One region of the Paenibacillus sp. FSL F4-0236 genome, then DNA from elsewhere that is predicted to be linked to it. Evidence: predicted binding sites of a transcription regulator. Region 1 holds the regulator's gene; the other holds the start of a gene.
What was found. Region 1 encodes Rex, which represses fermentation and respiration genes when NADH is low (regulators of the CRP and FNR family bind a similar motif). Its sites were predicted from a motif close to TTGTGAAATATTTCACAA; they were not measured.
Positions count from the first base shown of each region.

Region 2: a site for Rex is predicted at 2,379-2,396, ahead of pflB (formate C-acetyltransferase). Genes of this name have one in related genera too.

Region 1 covers NZ_JBBOBK010000001.1:1,275,811-1,295,063, reverse strand. Annotated here, with positions in the region: gene NSQ29_RS05915 (glutamate-5-semialdehyde dehydrogenase) at 1-1,241, shown strand, start outside; gene proC (pyrroline-5-carboxylate reductase) at 1,292-2,161, shown strand; gene NSQ29_RS05905 (hypothetical protein) at 2,230-2,955, opposite strand; gene NSQ29_RS05900 (hypothetical protein) at 2,952-4,055, opposite strand; gene NSQ29_RS05895 (hypothetical protein) at 4,074-4,559, opposite strand; gene NSQ29_RS05890 (RNA polymerase sigma factor) at 4,556-5,191, opposite strand; gene NSQ29_RS05885 (DnaD domain-containing protein) at 5,238-5,990, opposite strand; gene asnS (asparagine--tRNA ligase) at 6,017-7,315, opposite strand; gene NSQ29_RS05875 (acetate/propionate family kinase) at 7,337-8,545, opposite strand; gene NSQ29_RS05870 (3-hydroxyacyl-CoA dehydrogenase family protein) at 8,542-9,414, opposite strand; gene NSQ29_RS05865 (AAA family ATPase) at 9,548-11,050, opposite strand; gene NSQ29_RS05860 (hypothetical protein) at 11,043-11,585, opposite strand; gene NSQ29_RS05855 (cell wall elongation regulator TseB-like domain-containing protein) at 11,994-12,512, opposite strand; gene NSQ29_RS05850 (amidohydrolase) at 12,682-13,983, opposite strand; gene NSQ29_RS05845 (redox-sensing transcriptional repressor Rex) at 13,970-14,623, opposite strand; gene dinG (ATP-dependent DNA helicase DinG) at 14,755-17,616, opposite strand; gene NSQ29_RS05835 (tetratricopeptide repeat protein) at 17,753-18,394, opposite strand; gene panD (aspartate 1-decarboxylase) at 18,506-18,889, opposite strand; gene panC (pantoate--beta-alanine ligase) at 18,882-19,253, opposite strand, start outside.
Region 2 covers NZ_JBBOBK010000001.1:1,007,720-1,011,819, forward strand. Annotated here, with positions in the region: gene adhE (bifunctional acetaldehyde-CoA/alcohol dehydrogenase) at 1-2,233, shown strand, start outside; gene pflB (formate C-acetyltransferase) at 2,487-4,100, shown strand, end outside.

The sequences.
Region 1 (19,253 bases):
AAGTTGTCAATAAAGCAAAATTAGCCAAGGAAACCACCGGAGTATTAGTGAGTCTAACTACCGGCCAAAAAAATGAAGCACTCTTAGTTATGGCTGATGCGCTGCGTCGTGAAGCTCCAGCTATCATTGCTGCCAACCGGGAAGATCTGGAACGCGGACGCTTAAGTGGTACTCCCGAGTCCATGCTTGATCGACTAGCGTTAGATGTAGGCCGAATTAACAGTATCGCAGAAGGACTTCAACAAATCGCTGTATTACCTGATCCAATTGGTGACACGCTAGAAACTATTGAACGTCCAAATGGTCTCAACATCCAGAAACTCCGTGTTCCACTCGGTGTCATCGGCATCATCTATGAAGCACGTCCAAACGTAACCGTTGATGCCGCTGGTCTGTGTCTAAAGACTGGTAACGCTGTTGTGTTGCGTGGTGGCTCCTCCGCCCTGTCCTCCAACCGACAAATTGTCGAGGTTCTTCACAACGCTCTAGCAAATACTTCAATGCCGAAAAATGCGCTACAGTTGATCGAAGATCCCAACCGTTCCTCCGTTGATGAAATGCTTAAGCTCAACGGACTACTTGACGTGATTATCCCTCGCGGAGGAAGTTCTCTGATTCAAAATGTTGTGCTTAACGCAACCGTGCCCGTCATTGAAACGGGTGCAGGCATCTGCCATACTTATCTCGACGCAAGCGCTTTGCCAGAAATGGCTCAGAACATTAGTCTGAATGCCAAAGCACAGCGCCCTTCAGTTTGCAATTCCATGGAGACGCTACTCGTTCATAAGGATTACGCAAACGAGTATCTGCTTTCTTTGGCCGAAGCTTTCCGTGATGTTAACGTTGAATTACGTGGCTGCCAGGAAACATTATCCTTTGTCCCATGGGCATTACCTGCAACATTAGAGGACTATGCTACTGAATATAATGATTATATCTTGAATATCAAAATCGTCAGCGATTTAGACGAAGCTATGCAGCATATCGCCCAGTATGGCACGAAGCACTCGGAATGTATCGTAACTGAAGATCCGGATAACGCTTCACGCTTCTTACAGGAGGTTGATGCTGCAGCTGTTTACCACAATGCTTCAACCCGCTTCACAGACGGCTTTGAATTTGGATTTGGTGCAGAGATCGGCATTAGTACACAGAAACTCCATGCCCGTGGACCGATGGGTCTGCCTGCTCTTACTTCAACCAAATATAAGATTTACGGAACAGGTCAAATTCGGGGTTAGTGTCCATGCATCCGTTTTTAATTACACCACTTTTAGGAGGATTTTGAGCCATGTGTCAGCAACCTTCCATTCCACTTATGAATCATAATATTGTATTTTATGGCGCAGGCTCTATGGCAGAAGCCATCGTTCGCGGGATGATTAGCCGTAGTATCGTAAAATCCGATAATGTTATTATGCTTAACCGTAGCAGTAGTGAACGTCTGGCAGAACTAAGAAGTCGTTACGGTGTAATCGGTACAAATGATCCTGAACAAAAAACAGATTACCTACGGAACTCACCAGTAATCGTGTTGGCTATGAAACCAAAAGACGCTGCAGAAGCACTTCGGGGACTCAGCCCACTTCTCTCACCTGATCAGATCATAGTCTCTGTAATTGCTGGGCTGTCCATTCGAACGATGCAAGGTCTGCTTGGCAAAGAGCAACCCATCGTCCGTACTATGCCGAATACTTCTAGTTCCATAGGTCTTGGTGCCACTGGCATAGCCTTTTCCAAAGAAGTAGATGAGAAAGGACGACGCCTAGCACTCAACATCTTTGAAGCTGTCGGACTAACAACAGTCATTGATGAAGAACGCATGGAGACCTTAACGGGTATCTCCGGCAGTGGGCCTGCCTATATTTATTATATGATGGAGGCTATGATCGCCGCAGGTATACGGGGCGGACTGCCGCTTGATCAAAGCACGGAGTTAACCGTTCAAACGGTTCTTGGCGCTGCTAGAATGGTACAACAGACGGGCGAGGATCCAGCTGCACTTCGTAAAAAGGTCACATCCCCGAATGGCTCTACACAAGCAGCGATAGAAGTACTCGAGCAGGGAGAATTTTTCGAAACTGTCATCGCGGCAGTAAATCGCTGTGCCGAACGTTCCCGTGAAATGGGCGCTGCGCTTGAGAAAGAGCTGCATTCGTAAAATAAAAAGATCGCTTCCCATACCACATTGGTCAGGAAGCGATCTTTTTTTTCAATTTAAGGCCATGATTAGCCCGTTACAACATTTCCATAAGTATCTCGAACAATCACTTTAACATTAGCCGGAGCCCCAACAGTCACGTCCAGCGTGTTCCTAGAATTATCGAATAGCAGATCTCTAGGAGTTTCCCCTAAAATGATGTATAGCGTATTCCCAACATGCTTAGTTTGAAGCAGCTGTTGTTCTTGTGCTTCTTGTAGCTTTCCTTTATTTGAAGAATAACTCCCGAATACATTCAGCTCGTTTCCACCCGTTTGATCTACTTTAATCCCATAAGGCTCTGCAGCTTGGATAATGATGGTACTAACGCCCTTTGGAACGGCTCCCTTCCAATCTGGCAATGCGTAACTTTCTTGCACAGCTGAAACGGTACGGCGAAATTCCTGTGTTAATCCTAAAGAACTAAATCCCGCAAAAACCAAACAACATACAGCTATAAACCCTACGAACAGAACGCTTAGCACATCATAATACATTTTTCCTTTTCCACGAAACCATAAAGTGTATATCACAATTTCTAAGCCTAATAGTATAAAAATGATCGGCCACCAAGCAAGCGTCGTCTCAAACACTTCGGCGCCCCTCCACTGCGAGACCATGATTAGTGCTCCCAGAAATAAAAGGCTCAATCCCATCGACAACGTTCCAACACGCCAGCGTCTTGATTTATCTTCAGCAACCGGACGCTCACTTGAAACAATAACTCCTTGCTGTAATTCTGTCGGATTATTCAAGAATGACCACCTGTCCCTTTTCTCCCTTTATTGTTCTTGCTTCCCGCCATCAGCTTCAAACCACCGCCAATCAACAGCACAGATACGATAAAGGTCCTGAAATATTCATTGACTATATACTCTAAACGCCATCCAGGAAATCTGATATCAAGCGCAGGAACTGCGACATTAACTACAATGTAATACAGTCCTAGACACATCAGAGCAGCTCCAAGCCATCCTTGATGATTTAAAAATCCTTCTATGACTGGCTTATCCTGTAAAGGTTCACGTCCATGTCGGCTGACAAGCTGTAAGCCATCGAACAAACTGTAAAACCAAATGACTGGAATGAGGAAGAATAGCAGCGTTAAACGCAGTAGGTCCATGACATAAATACTCCCTAGAAATAGCAGCATGAGCTGTAATCCTCTTTTTTGCAGCCCTAGATACATTTGTCCGGCACCCGGAAAAGCAGAAAGCAATGTAGCCAAAACTTTGCTCCGGCGCCCCTCCTCACGACCAGCCTCCATCTCTTCGAATAAAGTACGATCTACCATTTCTTCTCCAGCTTGCTTACGATGGATTAACTGAACCGCATCAAACATACAATATAACCAAATCACTGGTAATACGCCAAACAGGAGAAGGAAAACATCACTTGACGTAATCCCTGCCAGGAATAACATCACGGTCATGAAACCGAAGAAAGAAATGAGGAAAGACAATCCTCGCTGCATCAACCCCATATGAAAATGACCCAATCCTGGAATGAACGATAATAAAATTACATGTACACGCTCATTATCGTCTGTCTTAACGGGCATTGAAGAAAAATCAAAATTCGATCCATCTGGAGTCATTGCCGGAGCAGGCATCTGGAGCATTTTAACCACCAGATGCACCATCGAAACCGTCCCAATAAGTAGGAACCCTATCACACCCATTAATAGAATATCCTCGGCACCTTCAGCCACAGCTATTAAGAATGACATAAATAAGATGCCAAAGCTTAACAGAAGATAAACAATTCCCTGTGGGCGTTTTCCCATATAATAATGACCTGCTCCAGGAATCAAATTAAGAAAAAAAGCTTTTAATTTACTACGCTGCTGTTGCATATTTCATTTCTCCTCTCATCACTTTCTGCTGCCCATTAGCTGATCCAACCATCCGCTAGTTGCCTGTATGACTTGCTCGCTAAATGATGGGGAATTATCTTTTTTAGGGATCATAAGCTCCATTTGACCTGTGTGCAGCTTATCAAACATACCAGATGTCATTATCAACAGCGTAAGTGACGCGGCAACCGCATAATGAAAGATTGTCTTTTCATACCAGCGATTTCGCCGTACCCCTTCTTCAACCGTCACTTGTTCCAATGCTGCTGACGATTCCGTCATACTAGCCCAATCTGCCATAACCCTCTCTGTAAAAATAGACGAATTCTCCAATGAAGGCAGATCCTCCTGTAGCTCATCCAACATTTCCATGTATGAAGTAAAACTTTCCGTATCTTCCAGCAGCAACTGTTCCCAATCTTCTCTGGTCGCCTCGTCCATGTGACCTTCAATATAAGATTTCGCTTGTTCCCGTTGGATTAGATCGTCTCCACGCTTCATCATAGCCATTCGTCCTCCTTCCAATGATTTCGGATCCATTGTCTCGCCCTATACAATCTGGACTCTACCGTCTTCAGGGAAATTCCCTGCTCTGCAGCAATCTGATCATATCTTTTATGTTCCAGATAATAAGCCACCATAATTTCACGATGAGTTTCAGGCAGGCTATTGATTTCACCGAGCAGCCGATCCATCCGATCACGGCGTATAACACCTGACAACACATCCTCTTCGTTGGAAGCGGTCTGGCTCAGTACAAGCTCATAGTCAACAGGAAGTTCCCTAAGTCGATCACGTTTACGTTTCGCATCAATTGCCTTATTTAAGGCGATCCGTGTAATCCATGACTTTAAGCCTTGATAACGGTAGTCAGGGAGAGATTTGTACATTTGTAAAAAAGCTTCCTGAGCAGCATCTTCAGCCATTTTGACATCGCGTAATACAGAATAAGTAATTTTGTAAATTTGCTGACTGTATGTATTTACAAATTGACGGAACGCATCCTCGTTACCTTGGCAAATCCGCTGGATTAATACCTCTTCTTCAATGACTCTCCCCTCCTTCCCACAGCAATAGACGCACCCGATTACAACTACCCCTGCACTTTTTAATAAAAATATTAAAAAGAACCGCACTGACTTTAGCGATGGGCTAAAGCAGTGCGGTTCTCTCCTAATCTATCTATCTTCCGCCATTGCGGAATTTTTGTGTATAGTTCTTAACATCCTGAGCGTTCTTGACCCGGTTGCGGGCCCATTCCAGCAATATTCGATCAATATAACGGAAATGAACCTTTCCTGCAAATACAGATTCCTTCAGCGCTAACAGAATCAGCTCCTCGGGATACCGGTCTTGATCCACCCAACTGGATATCGTCTCACACTCCATTGGAGATAGCGGACGTCCGAATTCCTTTTCGAAAATACTGAATAGATTTCGGCTTTCCTCTTCAGCCCCAAGTTGAGAAGGAGATGAGGGGGGCTTTCCGCCGAATCCACCCCCTGAAGCAGCTCGAGGTGCCGACGTTGCATAGCCACCTACGTGCTTATCTTGCTCATGCTCTTGTACAACTGTCGCTAGATAAGCACCAAGCTTTCCGTATAACCCTGAGAAATTGTAGCGTTCATAATGGATGTCTCTTAGCTCATCGTTGTCTCCATCGATGCTAATAAAACCTTCCTTCATAAGCTTCTGCAACTCTCCTGCTAGTACAGATATGCTACGGCCAGTTACAACCTGAAGCTCCTCAAGAGAAGGGAAGTCAATCCCTTCCACCTGCCTGAAAGAAAGCAGATGTATCAGCAGCATAGCTTCACTTCCGCTTAAATTCAGCTTCCGGTAATACTTCAGTAATGCGTAAGGTATGACGGCCATTCCGTTCTCCAGACCGAAGGAGACGCCTTCGCCCCAGGTACTCCATCCTTTGCCGTCCATGAACGTCCCCCTTCAAATATAAGAACTTATGGGTAGAGACGGTACAGTGTACGTGGGAATGGAATAGTCTCACGTACATGGTCAAGGCCACAGATCCAAGCTACAGTACGCTCAAGTCCAAGTCCAAAACCAGAGTGAGGTACAGATCCGTAAGTACGCAGATCCATGTACCATTTGTAAGAGTCCATCGAAAGATTATGCTCTTTGTAACGCTCTTCAAGGAGCGCAGGATCATCGATCCGCTGTGAACCACCAATAATCTCTCCGTAGCCTTCTGGAGCGATCATATCCGCACACAGTACGACTTCCGGACGGTTTGGATCTGGCTTCATATAGAACGCTTTGAAAGAAGCAGGATAATGAGTAATAAATACAGGTTTATCGTATGCTTCTGCGATTGCTGTTTCATGAGGTGCACCGAAATCATCACCCCAAGCAATATCTTCAAAGCCTTTATCGTTCAAGAACTTGATCGCATCGTCATAAGTAATGCGTGGGAATGGTGCTTTGATATTCTCCAGCTTGGAAATATCGCGACCTACCGCTTCCAACTCCGCACGGCAATTCTTCAATACAGATTGCACTACGAAGCTAATAAATTCTTCCTGAACCTTCAAGCTTTCTTCGTGATCTGTAAAGGCCATTTCTGGTTCGATCATCCAGAACTCAATTAAGTGGCGACGAGTCTTAGATTTCTCTGCACGGAAAGTTGGTCCAAAGGAATATACACGGCCTAGTGCCATTGCTGCAGCTTCCATATACAACTGTCCGCTTTGTGTTAGATAGGCGTCCTCATCGAAGTACTTCGTGTGGAACAAGTTAGTAGTTCCTTCTGCTGACGTTGGCGTCAGAATCGGAGGATCCACCTTTGTAAATCCACTCTCGTTGAAGAACTGTTGGATTGCACGAATAATTTCCGCACGAATTACCAGAACAGCCCGCTGCTTCGAGGCACGCAGCCAGAGGTGACGGTGATCCATCAAGAAATCTACGCCATGCTCTTTCGGAGTAATTGGATAATTCTCTGTAAGATGCAGGACTTCAATTCCAGTTACAGTCATTTCAAAACCAGATTGACTGCGAGGTTCCTCGCGGATAATTCCGGTCACATACAAAGAGCTTTCCTGTGTGAGGCTCTTAGCTGCATCCCATACCTCTTCAGGCACTTCTGATTTTACTACAACTCCCTGAATATAACCTGTACCATCGCGAAGCTGGAGGAACTGAATTTTACCACTGGAGCGCTTGTTGTTTACCCAACAACCGATAACAACACTCTCTCCAACATGTTCATTCACGTTCTTAATTACACTCTTGTTAGCCATGCCTTCAATCTCTCCTCTAATTTAGCCGTTAATTCCTTGCACAATACGGTGTGTATCACGTGCAATGACAAGTTCTTCGTTTGTCGGAACTACTAGTACTTGTACCTTGGAATCTTCCGTAGAGATACGACGTGGATCGCCGGAACGAACTTTGTTAGCTTCAGCATCCAACTCAATACCCAGGAACGTAAGGTTATTTAGCAGTTTCTCACGAAGCAATGAAGCATTTTCACCAACACCGGCAGTAAATACGATCGCATCTACACCGTTCATGGCAGCCGTATATGAACCGATATACTTGCGCAAGCGGTACTCATACATTTCAAAAGCTAGTGTGGAATTAGGCTCACCTTTTTCCATACCATCAATAATATCGCGCATGTCACTGCTTACGCCCGAAATTGCTAAGAGGCCACTATGTTTATTCAACATGGAGTTAACTTCGCCTACGGACAATTCTTCCTTGTTCATCACGTAAGGGACAATTGCTGGGTCAAGATCACCACTGCGAGTACCCATCATCAAACCTTCCAGAGGGGTCATACCCATGGAAGTATCCACGGACACTCCACCTTGAACTGCAGTTACACTACCGCCGTTACCGATATGACATGTAATGATCTTCAGATCTTCCAGCGGACGCTCTAAGTACTCCGCAGCAGCCTTGCTTACGAAGTCGTGTGATGTACCGTGTGCGCCATAACGACGAACTTTATATTTATTGTACAATACTCTAGGAATAGCGTACATATAAGCTTTTTCAGGCATGGTTTGGTGGAATGCAGTATCGAAGACAACAACCTGCGGTACACCTGGCATATTTACTTCAGAAGCCGTAATCCCCATCATTGCTGCTGGGTTATGCAGTGGTGCAAGGTCAAACAATTGACGAATTTTCGTTTTTGCGTCAGCATCCACAAGTGCGGAGGATTTAAAGAACTCTCCACCATGCACTACGCGGTGACCTACAGCATCAATTTCTTTAATAGATTCAATTACACCATGCTCTTTGTCTGTAAGACAAGCAAGGACTTTGCGGATCGCAGTATTATGTTCCAGAATTTCGCTTACTTCTGTCACTTCCGCTTTGCCAGTAGGTTTATGATTCAGAATGGAGGAATCCATCCCGATACGTTCAACCAAACCCTTAGCCAAAACCGATTCATCGGTCATGTTATACAGCTGATATTTCAAAGAAGAACTACCTGAGTTAATAACTAAAATATTCATACACGGTCACCATCCTTGTCGTACTTGAAGAAGCCTTCTCCTGATTTCATACCCAGTTGTCCTGCACGTACCATCTTCTTAAGAATTGTAGAAGGACGGTATTTCAGTTCTCCGTATTCACGGAACATATTTTCGAGTGCCGCAAGTACCGAATCCAGGCCAAATCTGTCAGCCATTTCAAGCGGTCCATATTGGAATTGATAACCAATACGCATAGCATCGTCAATATCCTGTGCGGAGGCAACGCCTTCTTGCAGCACATGCATAGCTTCATTGATAAACAAGCAAATGAGGCGTGATGTTACAAATCCTGGGGATTCATAAATCATTACACCTTTTTTCTCAACAATCTCATCAACAAAGGATTTTGTATCTTCAAAAGTAGCATCTGAAGTTTTCAGACCACGTACGATTTCTACAAGATCCACTTTAGCTACAGGATATATGAAATGCATTCCGATCACGCGTTCCGGATACATCGTAGAACTTGCAAGTTCAGTCAAGCTAAGTGTTGATGTATTGCTGGCAAGAATAATGTGGTTCGGGCATACTTGATCCAATTGATTCAAAATCTTTTTCTTTTCTTCCAAATCCTCAACAATGGTTTCGATAACCATGTCACAAGAGCTGAGCTCCGCGAAATGTGTCACTTTTTGAATGCGGCTAAGAATCAGCTTCTTCTCAGCTTGAGTGATCGCCCATTTCTCCAGTTGCTTATCTAGACTTGTCTCGATCATTTCGTAAGAGTAGTCCAGTTTCTCCGCGGTTTTCTCCACTAGTAATACATCCAGGCCTTTGGCTGCTAACATTTCAGCAATACCTTGTCCCATTGTGCCACCGCCGATGACACCTATTTTTTTGAAATTCATAAAAAAGTCTCCATCCTTTCAGGTATCTATACTTTTGTATTGTACCTTGTCTGTCGCAAAAATTTATAAAGCCCGACATATAATGATATCTTAGCATGCCTGAAAAGTAAAAAAAAATAACCAGCATAAATATTTATGCTGGTAAAAGGACGCTGTCACGAAATTGACATCGAAATTGCTCTCCAGAGAGTACTTCTTCCTTCATTAAAATGTCAAGAGAGTAATCAAATACATTTCGTTGCTTTTCAAGGTGCTCACGAGTGCGCGTCATCAGCTCATCCAATATCTTACTATTTTCCTTCATAAGCTCTTCAGTGGTAACCATTTCCAGCTTAGCGATACCCAGCGAAGTTAAACCTGACTTCATCATCGTTTCCACAATATTCAGCGCCTGATCGAAATCACCGCGTGAACCTGTGCTTCGTCCACCATAATACATTTCTTCAGCAGCTGCTCCACCAAGTGCAATCATAATCTGATCTTCGAGATAATCTTTGGTGTACAAATACTGCTCTTGCTGAGGATTATGTCGCACATAACCAAGGGCTTGCCCACGCGGAGTCAGCGTAACCTGACTAACGCTTCCGGGACGAAGGAGCTCTGCCATGATGGCATGTCCCAATTCATGAATGGCAACTCTCTTTTTCTCTTCGTGATTTGTTTCTCTATCCGTTTTTTCACCCATCATTACCTTGTCAATCGCCATCGACAGATGCCGCTGCTCAACTTTCGTCAAGTCCTCACGCATCATATAAATCGCGGCCTCATTCATAACACTTTCAAGCTGAGCACCGGAAAAGCCATAGGCTTCTTCAGCAATTTTGTCGAGACTCACATCTGGATGAAGAGGTTTATTCTTCGCATGCAATTCCAGAATCGATTTGCGGCCCTTTTTGTCAGGCATGTCCACTTGAATATGACGGTCGAAGCGTCCAGGACGTAGCAATGCCGAATCAAGCATTTCTTTCCGGTTTGTTGCAGCTACCAGTAGAATACGCGGAGTTTCGTTATTATAAATACCATCCATCTCAGTCAACAGCTGATTCAAGGTCTGATCATATTCACGTTGCTGGCCGCCTTCACGTTTACCGCCAATTACGTCAATTTCATCAATAAAAATAATGGCACTTTGTTTGTTCTCCTTAACAGCACGGTTACGAGCATCCTTGAACAAATCGCGGATCCGACCAGCCCCGACACCAACATACATTTCTACAAATTCACTACCTGATGCAGCTACGAATACGGAGTTTGTATAATGCGCTGCTGCTCTGGCCATAAGGGTCTTACCTGTTCCTGGAGGGCCAGTGAGCAGAATCCCTTTCAAAGGACGAATCCCAAATTTACTAATCTCCTCGTGCCGGATCAAAAAATCGAGTGCCTCACGAAGCTCTTGCTTCGCATTGTCTTGCCCACCAATTTCTTCAAAAGTGAGCTTTGAAGGCCCTTCCTTCTGGCGTTTCTTCCCCGCACCAGCGTTCACCGTAAGCCCGCCACGCAAATGAGCAATTATAAGTAATGCAGTAAGCATTCCAGCTGCTATAACAATCGGGAATATATTAATACCTAAAAAAGCCATGAAAATAAACAGCACAGGAATAAATCCGAGTAAAATTTCTTTAAGGTACTTAGGCATTATTCCATACCCCCAAGGTCGCAGGTTTTCGCGGCAAAATAATAAATTTGCTTTCTTTTCCATTACTCAAGCTTACGTACACATTGTTGTCGTCGATATCAGTAGATGCTATCACATCTTTAAATTCCGTATTTTGCTGTTTCAATCTATCAAGTTCTGTAGGTATAATCGTATATTTACGGCTCTCCATGGCTTCAGCTACAGAGAACATCGCTTTATCCCAGTAATCATCCAATAGTTCACTTGAATTTTGCTCCACATCGAGTTTAAGTTTACGTCCTTCAATCACTGATTTTCCTTCTTTGGATACATACGATACTAGATCACGTAAATTCGTGCCCGGCTGCAAATCAAGTTTCAAAGTGACCTCATCGCGGTTAATACTAATATGTGAAGTATTTACTCCCTCAAATCCGGTTACAATCTTTTGGAGCGGTTCCTGTAAAGCAAACTGACGATATAAAAAGAATCCTCCGAATAATAGCATAGCCGACAGTAGAGACGTTATCAGTACAGGTACAAGACGTAATTTCAAGAAACGTCCTCCTCTCAAAGATGAAAAAATGTAAACAGAATGATCCAAAGTCATAGCTGCTAAGAGCTCATCAGAGCCTGACGTTCTACTAACACTGTTCTAATTACAAACAGTAGTATATCACAGGTGTATATACTATATTGAAAAAAAGTGTGAAGATATTTAAAATTTTATTTTTTAATTCTTTCCATTTTATTAAATTTATTGATTTAATTCGACAAAAAAAGGGCTGTTACTCTTAACTAACAGACCTTTTTTCGTATGAATCTTTAAATACCAATACATAAAAACTACTCTTATAGTATATCACAATTCGTGTACTTATAGTATATCAAATAATATGTCATTTTAAAAAACAAGCGAACCATAAATGGTCCGCTTGTTTCTCCTATAATGCTTTTGTTTAATTTAGCGGCTAGGTAAACTGTAACCTTCACCCATTCGAGCCCCATCTGAGAACCGATAAAATTGATAATAATATCGACCGCTTTGTTTATAAAAAAGCTGCCAAGCATACTCCCCGTTATATACTCCTGGCAACAACCGCTCAATGCTGATGTCCGGAAGATCGGCTTTTATAAGGCTACGCATTTTCGCTTCAGAGGTCCCTTTACTTAGTTCTTCAGCATATACTGCGTCGGTTCCTTCAGCAAACTTCCCGTCTACAGTAAAACGTACCCAAACCATCAACTCGGTCCCGGCTTCATTCTTCCCTGTTAAGACCCAGTACACCGCATTATCATCCCACACGGATTTCTGCGCTTTGGTTACCTCTGTCAGACCAGCACTGGTTTTAGCGACATCCTTAGCGATATCTCGCTCGTTCCATTGATCTTTCATAATATAAGCATAGAACTGGATAAGTCCGAACAGAAGGAGCAGAATCAGAACTGACCCCAGGAGGATCCATTTTTTCCTTTTCTTCAAGGTACAGCTCCCTTTCTAGTAATATATCTTTTTTGATTATATAACACACCTGTGTGTTTATCCAAAGTTTCATATCCAATTCAATGATCTAATTATCAGAAACACAAAAGGCTGTAACTTTGCAATCGCAGAAAGTCACAGCCTTTCAGTTATTCGTTATGATCTTAGACTACCGTTTAAGCAGTCCATCAAATGATTCTTGTGCCTTACGACGGATTGCTTCCTCATCTAGCGTTACACATTCTCCGTGTTTTACAACCTGTTTACCATTCACCCATACATGCTCAACATCCTTGGCACTGGCAGAGTATACAGCATGAGACAACAGATCTGTGTGTGGTAGCAAATGCGGCTGGTCTATATCAATCGCGATAAAGTCCGCTTTCATGCCAACAGCGAGTCTACCCACATCATTTAAAAAGATAGACTTTGCGCCATACTCTGTAGCTATACGCAGCGCTTCCGGAGCTGGAACAGCCGTCGGATCACCACTTACACCTTTATGGATGAGGGCTGCAAGACGCATCTCTTCAAACATATCCAGGTTATTATTGCTTGCCGCACCATCTGTACCCAGTGATACCTTCACACCAGCCTTTAGAAGATCCGTAACCCGAGCCACTCCACTAGCCAGTTTCAGATTACTTCCTGGGTTATGAGACACGCCTACATCATGACGAGCCAGTATCTCGATCTCTTCATCATTCAAATGAACGCCATGTGCAACAATAGACGGACGTGTGAACATTCCAAGCTTCTCTAAATGCGCTACTGGCCGAAGTCCGTAATCCACCACATTCTGCTCCACTTCGCGTTTGGTCTCGGACATATGGGTATGCATCGGTAAATCCAAATCATGTGCCGCTTGAACAAACTTAACAAAGAAGTCCGGTGGGCAAGTATATGGGGCGTGTGGCGAGATCATCGTCGTAATTCTACCATCAGCCTTACCATGCCAATTTCGTGCAAAAGAAATCGCTTCCGCAAGCTTGTGATTTTGTACTTCCTCTGGGCATAATCCGATTACGCCTCTCATCAGTACAGAACGAATGCCTGATAATTCGACTACCTCTGCTACTCGATCCATATGATCATACATATCCAAGAAGGTTGTAGTACCACCTTTTAGCATTTCCAGTACCGACAAGGAGGTTCCCCAGTATACATCTTCTCCAGTGAATTTCGCTTCCATCGGCCACATCTTCTCTTGAAGCCACACCTGAAGTGCTAAATCATCTCCATAACCACGAAGCAATGACATTGCCGCATGGCCATGTGTGTTTACCAGACCTGGCATAAACAGCAGACGACTGCCATCAACAACTTGCACATCATCTTCCATTAAAGGCTCTTCTTTTCCTATGTAAGTGATCAAATCATCTTCAATAGTCATATATCCATTCAGAACCGGCTCATCCGTTCCCGGAATAAGAAAACGCCCGCCCTTAATAATCGTTTTACTGCTCTTCATTTCCGCTTTCTTCCTTTCCGTCTTTCAAATAATAAGCAAGGCTTTGCAAATCCGTTGTAAAATCGGCAGCATGAACCCGGATATTCGATGGTGTTTTTAGAATCACTGGTGCAAAATTCAAAATCGCCTCAATGCCAGACTCAATGAGAATATCTGCTACATTCTGCGCTTCTGAATCAGGCACAGTAATGATCCCAATTCGAATACCTTGCTCACGAACCGTCTGACCAAGCTCCTCCATCGGTTGAACGGTAAGAGAGTTGATTTTCCGCCCTACCTTAGGTGCATAGGAGTCAAATATAGCGGTAATCTTCATAGTATCTTTCAGATAAGCATTGTAATTAGATAATGCATGTCCAAGGTTACCGGCACCTACTAAAGCCACATTCAATTGTTGATCCAGCTTCAGAATATGACGGATTTTTTCAATAAGATAAGTTACGTCATACCCGATACCTTTTCTACCAAAGTCTCCAAAATAAGCTAAATCTTTACGAATTTGAGCAGGATTCAAATCAAGTTTTTGTCCTAGTTCTTGTGAGGAAACGGTTAATATTTCACGTTTCTGGAGATCATTCAAGAAACGCAAGTACACAGGAAGTCTGCGAACAACGGCTTCTGATATTTTATCCGATTTCATAATTTACCTCCTAATTTAAGTGATATTCTGTTCAAATCCTATCGAAATATCTGCACCTCGTCTCAAGGAAGAGCGGTATTCTTATACCGCCCTTCCTTGTAGAGTGATTAATAAGATCGATGACGTTCTTTTCAAGAAACGCCTCCGTCTTCCAACCACTCCGCTATACGAGGAACCATTTGATCCGTAAGCATATGCTCCATTTTCGGGCCAGGCAACGAATAGAGGAAATACTTCCCATAGTGAGATTCGATCACCCTTGTGTCATACACAATAACAATACCCCGATCTTGCGCTGTCCGTACCAGCCTCCCAAATCCTTGCTTGAAGCGAATAACCGCCTGAGGAACAGACAACTTCATGAACGGATTCTTTTTCTGGGCTTGTAATAACTCAGACTTCGCTTCCGCTAGGGGGTGGTTTGGCGGTTGAAATGGGAGTCTCACGATGGCCAAGCATGTTAATGCTTCACCTGGAATATCTACACCTTCCCAAAAGCTGCTTGTTCCTAACAGTACAGAAGCTGCACTGTCCTGAAAACGGCGGATCAGCTTGCTACGGCTGCCCCCCTCCACGCCTTGACCTAACACCGTGATCTCTTGTGAGGCTAGAGCCTCTTTCAGAGGATCGTAAACCTGGCGTAGCATCTTGTAAGAAGTAAACAGGACAAGCATCCGCCCACGTGTTGTAATAGCTGCTTCTGCTAGTGACTGTACGAGTGTATCGACAAATCGGGCATCGCCTACACTCCCCTTCACACTTGGGAAATCCCGCGGAATAACTAACAGCGCCTGCTCCCGATACTTAAAGGGAGAAGGCAGGAGTGATGTCATCAGACGCCCCTCTTCCGCAGCTTCATTAAGTCCGAGATTATCAATCATAAACTGGAATGATTTATCCACAGAGAGTGTCGCCGAAGTTAGTACGATACTTTTTTTCTTGTCGAAAAACAGCTCCTTAAGCTGAGTACTAACATCAACAGGAACGGCATACAGCTGTAGCGATTTACTGCGATAATTTCCATTCGCCTCCAGCCAATATACTACATTCTCATCATTTAATCCCATAAAAAACCGTACTTGCTCACGTATAGAAGCTAAATCCTTAAATAAGCCGCTAATATCGGTAACTAGGCTATCTGAGGAAGATTGACCTTCTTGATCTCGCATCTCATTAAGCATTTTATCACCTTTACGGATAATTTCGCTTAATGTCAGATTCATAGTATTCTCTAAAGCAACCAATTCATCCCAATCTTTCGGTTTACGGGTAGGAAGTAGCCGCATGACTAACTGGCCGGCTTCTCCCGCCGCTGCATCGCTGCGTTCCGGCAAGAGGCTGAATAGTTTATCACTAAGCAGATCCCAGGTTTCTTTTACGGTAAGAAGGTCCGGATAGATTCTATCGATCACTCCGCTCCATTCAGAAGCTTCCTCACTGCCTGATGACTGAAGCATTTGGCGAAGTGTAGGAAGTTGGCCATTTCGACTATCCTTATAAAGACGCGATAGTGTATGTGCCACCGTGAAATGCTTCATATGCATGCCTAAATGCTTGCCAGCCACGTCCTCCAGATGATGGGCCTCATCTATTACAAGATGTTCATAAGCCGGAAGTAGTTGATGCCCAGCCTTAACATCTGCGAAAAGCTTAGAGTGGTTCGTAATGACCACGTCTGCAATACCAGCTTCATGCTTAGCCCGATGATAATAACACTTACGGAACCAAGGACACGAGCGACCCAGACAAGAATCGGTATCGCTTGCTACCGTCTCCCAAAAATCTCCGCCACGTCCACTTAGATTGAGCTCTTCGTCATCTCCTGATTCACTTTGTGTCAGCCAAACGATCATCTGAGCCGCAGTAAGCGCATCTTCCCTCGGACTTATAAAGTCTTTTTTATTAATTTTATGTTCGAACTTACGAAGACACAAATAATGCCCTCTGCCCTTAAAAATTGCAGCTTTAAATGGAAAAGGAACTACCTGCGTTAACAAAGGAATATCACGCTCACGCAATTGATCCTGCAGATTAATAGTATGAGTGCTGACCATGACTTTTTCATTAGTGCGTACGCTTTGGTATATGGCAGGCAATAAATAACCAAGGGATTTACCGGTTCCTGTCCCTGCTTCGATCAATAGATGCTTATCTTCGGCAAGTGCCGTCATCACCTCATTGATCATAATATCCTGAGCTTCTCGGCTTTCATACTGTGGCAAAGTTTCTTTAAGTCGTTTCGTTACTTCATCCATATAATCTGTAAAAGATAAATTGTGTAGTGGATTCTCAGCATGCTCGTCTCGAGGTGGAGCTAATTCGTTCCAGTCTCCTACAGCAAGCGCTAATTGACGATAGAAAGTCAGATCACCTTCGGGCTGAAGCGTCTCCGCTTCCCGTTCACGCAGCAGACCATCAAAATACCAACCCAGATCACTATCCTCTTCCCTAAACAGCTCACAGAGTCTCTGAATCGTCAGCAGAGGCAAATCGTAGAGCTCCTCCAGACATTTCAGCAATACAAGAGCAGTTGCGAGTGCATCACTGTCTGCCTGATGCGGACGATCGTGCGTCACTCCAAAATGTGCACTAACTGATCCTAGTTGATAGGATGTGAGGGAAGGAAAGCAGATTTTCAGAAAATCAATCGTATCTAAAATCCGCCCTTGAAATGGTAAATACCCACATCGGTCTAAGGCATTTTGCAAAAAATGGAAGTCGAATGCGACATTATGCCCTACAAGCACAACATCATCCAAGAGTGGGACAAGCTCCATCATCATCTCATCCAGCTCAGGTGCATCCTTTACATCATCGTCGGTAATCCCCGTTAGACCAGTTATAAAAGGAGGTATCGGCGTTCTGGGCTTGACGTAGGAACCATATACCCGGGAGATGGACCGGTCTTCTTCTATAATTGCAAGGCCAACCTGGATAATTTCACCCACGGATTGGGTTCCCGTTGTTTCAAAATCAAGCACGGCAAATTTCATTATAATTCTATTCCCTTTCAATTGAGACTCTTAATCAGCATAACAGAAGTTGCGAAAAAAGGCGATGCACACCACTGGTTCAGGGGATGCATCGCTTGAATGAAAACGCGGAATAATAAACCGTAAACGTAATAATTTACAATAATGAAACAAGCTGATTTCCGAAATGAAGCTTACCTCCTCGGCGGCGGCAAACCTCCAAATTAACGGTTGGTTCAGGAAGTGCCGGGTCAAGTTGCAAAGAAAGGGCAAACAGCTCCTGCGCTTCATTGAAACGTTCTTGAGAGGCCCTGATGCAACCTAAAGCGTTATAAACCATTGCCTTCAGCTTGGTTTCCCGTATCAAACCGAGCATATGGTTCAGATGGCTCCAAGCAGCTTCCCCCTCCCCTTCCTGCAGGTAAGAGATGGCTAAATATAATCGAGCAGCCAAGCTATCCGGATATTGCACAATAACTTCCTTAAACTGTTCAATACATTTCCCATACATCAGCAGCTTATAATACCCTTGACCTCTAACAAAAGTATCCATGCACAGCTCGGGTGCTTCCTGCTCTGGCACTTCCTCTTCAACCACAGTCGTAAAATCTACACTTTCACGAAAGTGACTTAGCTTCTCTGCAAAGGCCAGCCATTCATCCATCACTTTATCACTAAGTCGATGCAGCATATTATAATTGCATAAAAGCTCATTCCGGCGGGCACCCTCCGCTGTAGGGTAATCTGTAACGATCTCCTGAAGCACCTTGTTCATTTCAGCAAACAAATGTTGAAACATGGGCTATCCCCCCTTACTGAAGATGAAATCAGTTCAGCTTGCCTGACTTCATTTTCTGCGAGAACGGGGTCTTTCATCCCTGCCATTCATTACATGGCGTAAGTCCATAATTTAAGCGATTGTAGCATGCAATTCATGATCAGCCAGCTTCACTGGTCTGTTGTTCTCATCCACGAATACCACCGTTGGCTTATGCGACTCCAGTTCTTCCGAAGACAGCATCGCATACGAAATAATAATTACTGTATCTCCCGGTTGAACAAGACGTGCAGCTGCACCATTTAGGCAGATCACACCACTGCCGCGAGGCCCTGGAATAACATAAGTTTCTAACCGTGAACCATTATTGTTGTCCACGATCTGCACTTTTTCATTCTCAAGAATATCTGCCGCTTCCATTAAGTTCTCATCAATGGTGATACTTCCCACATAATTCAAGTTCGCTTCTGTCACCGTCGCGCGGTGAATTTTGGATTTCATCATATGTCTAAACAAGAGCGGCAACCTCCTTTGGAATAAATACATTATTGTCAATTAATCGCGTTCTGCCAAACTTCACGGCAAGCGCTATAATAATTTCCCCATTTACATCCTTTAATAAAACTTCGTTCTCTAAGCCTTCCAGATTAGGGAAAGTCAGTATTTCCGCATAATCAATGACCGCCAAAGGAGAGCTGGAAATAACCGAGGTCAACAATTCCCGCACTTCATCAACGGTTGTTACTTTTCCTTCTTCAATGGACTGACGTGCTTCACGCAAGGAACGAGATAACACCAGTGCTTGAGAACGTTCCTCTGGAGATAAGAATACGTTACGCGAGCTAAGTGCAAGTCCATCTCCTTCACGAACGATAGGGCA
Region 2 (4,100 bases), 280 kb from region 1:
CACGATGTTTAAAGCGTTGATTTCGATTAAGACACGGAACCCTATTATATTCGGTTTCCACCCATCTGCGCAAGAGTGTAGTGCAGCTGCTGCAAAAATTCTTCATGATGCTGCCGTGAAAGCTGGCGCTCCTGAGAACTGTATCCAATGGATTGAAATGCCAACAATGGACAAGACAAACGCATTGATGAACAACCCAGACGTTGCTCTTATCTTGGCAACTGGTGGTTCTGCAATGGTAAAAGCAGCTTACAGCTGTGGTAAACCAGCACTTGGCGTAGGCCCTGGTAACGTACCTGCTTTCATTGAAAAGAGCGCGGATATTGATCAAGCCGTAACGGACATCATTCTTTCTAAAACATTTGATAATGGTATGATCTGTGCTTCCGAGCAAGCTGTTATTATCGAAGAACCAATCTTCGATCAAGTGAAGAAAAAGATGATTGCTAATGGCTGCTACTTTGTGAATAAAGAAGAAGCTGCCAAACTGACTAGTGGAGCAATGAACGTAGATAAATGTGCGGTTAACCCAGCAATCGTAGGTCAATCCGCAGTGAAGATTGCTGAAATGTGTGGCATTCAAGTCCCTGCCGGCACAAAGATTCTGGTAGCAGAACTTGAAGGTGTAGGCACTAAATATCCACTTTCCGCTGAAAAATTAAGCCCGGTTCTTGCTTGCTACAAAGTTAAGAATGCAGATCAAGGTATCGAACGCGCAGCTCAAATTGTTGAATTTGGTGGTATGGGACATAGCTCGGCTATCCACTCCAACAATGAAGAAGTAATCATGAAGTTCTCTAACCGTCTGCAAACAGGACGTATTCTCGTTAACTCGCCTTCCACACATGGTGCGATCGGCGATATCTACAACACTAATATCCCTTCGTTGACTCTGGGCTGCGGATCTTATGGACGTAACTCCGTGTCGCAAAACGTTACAGCAATCAATTTGATCAACGTGAAAAGGGTGAATCGTCGTACCGTGAATATGCAATGGTTTAAAGTACCTGACAAGATCTATTTCGAAAAAGGCGCTACTCAGTACCTGACCAAAATGCCTGATATCACACGTGTCGCAATTATCACTGACCCAATGATGGTTAAGCTTGGATATGTTGAAAGAGTTGAACATTACCTGCGTCAACGTCAAACCCCTGTAGCTATCGAAGTGTTCTCTGAAGTTGAACCAGATCCATCGACAACTACAGTTGAAAAAGGTACTGCAATGATGAACAGATTCCAACCGGACTGCATTATCGCACTTGGCGGCGGTTCCCCAATGGATGCTGCAAAAGGAATGTGGTTATTCTATGAACATCCAGACGCAGACTTTAATGGTCTGAAACAAAAATTCATGGATATCCGTAAACGGGTATACAAATTCCCTAAACTTGGTAACAAAGCTAAATTTGTAGCTATTCCAACTACTTCGGGTACAGGTTCGGAAGTAACATCTTTCGCAGTTATTACCGATAAAACAACTGAACAGCACACTAAATATCCTTTGGCTGACTACGAGTTAACTCCAGATGTAGCTATCATTGATCCAGAGTTCGTATACAGCTTGCCAAAAACTGCTGTTGCTGATACAGGTATGGACGTATTGACACATGCTATCGAAGCTTATGTATCAGTTATGGCGAGTGACTACACTGATGGTCTAGCTATTAAAGCCATCCAACTGGTATTCCAATACCTTGAAAAATCGGCGCTGGAAGGCGACAGAGTAGCACGTGAGAAAATGCATAACGCATCAACACTTGCTGGTATGGCCTTTGCCAATGCATTCTTGGGTATTAACCACAGTTTGGCACATAAATGGGGCGGACAGTACCACACTGCTCACGGTCGTACTAACGCGATCCTTATGCCACACGTTATCCGCTACAATGCTAAAAAACCTACGAAGTTCGCTTCGTTCCCTAAATATTCGCACTTCGTAGCTGATGAGCGTTATGCTGAAATTGCCCGTATTCTGGGATTGCCAGCTCGCACAACTGAAGAAGGTGTAACTAGCCTGATCAATGCTATTCGCGATATGAATAAAAAATTGGGCATCGAAGAATCGTTCCAACAACTGGGCTTTGATCCTAAGGACTTCGAATCCCGCGTAGATTACTTGGCTGACCGTGCTTTTGAAGATCAATGTACAACTGCCAATCCTAAGCTGCCACTGGTTTCTGAGCTTGCTGATGTATACCGTAATGCGTTCTACGGAAGATTTGATAATTAATAAATGGTTAAATAGAGAATAGGATAGTTGTGGACTTAGATAAAGGTGACAAATATCACTCGAAAGGTGATATTTGTCACAGTGTTTTTATAGAAAATAAACTAGAATGTTTATATAAACAACGGTCCCACATATGAAATGTTGATTGTGAAATTTGGAACAACCACATCTTTTTGGGGATCACGAGACACGGGATCAACCTTCAAGCCCGCGATCTCTACAAATATAATAAATATAGATGGAGGGATTTAGCATGTCGGTGATTGAAAAAGAAGTAAATGAAGTGAAATCCGGTTGGAGAAGTTTTACAAAAGGTAAATGGTCCAAGAAAGTTGACGTTAACAACTTTATCGCTAGTAACATTAAGCCTTATGAAGGTAACGAAGAGTTCCTCGTAGGTCCTACTAGTAACACAACTGAACTGTGGAAGATTATTTCCCAACTGAGCAAGGAAGAAAGAGAAAGAGGCGGCGTATGGGATGTTTCCCTAGATACTGTCTCCACAATCACTTCACATGCTCCAGGCTACATTGACAAGGACAAGGAACAAATTGTAGGCGTGCAGACTGACGCTCCTTTCAGACGTTCCATCCAGCCATTCGGCGGGATCAAGATGATGGTTGATGCTACGAAGGCTTATGGCTTCGAGCTTCCACAAAACATCGTTGACATGTTCACGAACATTCGCAAAACGCATAACCAAGGCGTATTTGATGCATATACACCAGACATGAGAGCAGTGCGTAAATCCGGCGTTATCACAGGTCTTCCTGATGCTTACGGCCGTGGACGTATTATCGGCGACTACCGCCGCATAGCTCTGTACGGTATTGATTTCTTGATTAAAGACAAAAAGCAACAACTAGCTGAGCTTGAAGTTGATTCCATGACAGAAGAAGTAATTCGTTTACGTGAAGAACTGTCCGAGCAAATTCGTGCACTGGGCGAATTGAAAGAAATGGCAGCTGCTCACGGCATGGATATTTCCAAACCAGCGATGAACTTCAAAGAAGCTACTCAATGGGTATACTTTGGATATCTGGCAGCAGTTAAAGAACAAAATGGTGCAGCGATGTCCCTGGGACGTGTTTCTTCCTTCCTAGACATCTATGCAGAACGCGATATTGAAGAAGGTACTTTGACTGAAGAACAAGTCCAAGAAATTGTCGATCATTTCGTAATGAAACTGCGTATCGTAAAATTCTTGCGTACACCTGACTATAATGACCTGTTCTCTGGAGACCCTACTTGGGTAACTGAATCCATCGGTGGTATGGCTGAAGATGGAACCACTCGTGTTACCAAGAACAGCTTCCGTTTCCTGAACACCCTGTACAACTTGGGTCCAGCTCCGGAACCAAACTTAACTGTACTTTGGTCCGAAAGATTGCCTGAAGGCTTCAAAAAATATTGTGCTAAGGTTTCTATCGAAACTAGTGCAATTCAGTATGAAAATGACGATCTAATGCGTCCATACTGGGGTGAAGATTATGCGATTGCATGCTGCGTATCTCCAATGCGTATCGGTAAACAAATGCAGTTCTTCGGCGCTCGTGCCAACCTTGCAAAAGCTTTGCTGTATGCTATTAATGGTGGTAAAGACGAAAAATCCGGAGCACAAGTTGGACCGGAATTCCCAGCTATCACTTCTGAATATCTGGATTATGACGAAGTAATGAAACGCTTCAAACCGATGATGGAGTGGTTGGCTAAGACTTATGTTAACACTTTGAACATCATTCACTATATGCATGACAAATATTCTTACGAACGTATCGAAATGGCACTGCATGATCGCGACATTCTGCGTACAATGGCTTGCGGTATCGCTGGTCTGTCCGTTGCAGCAGACTCACTGAGTGCGATT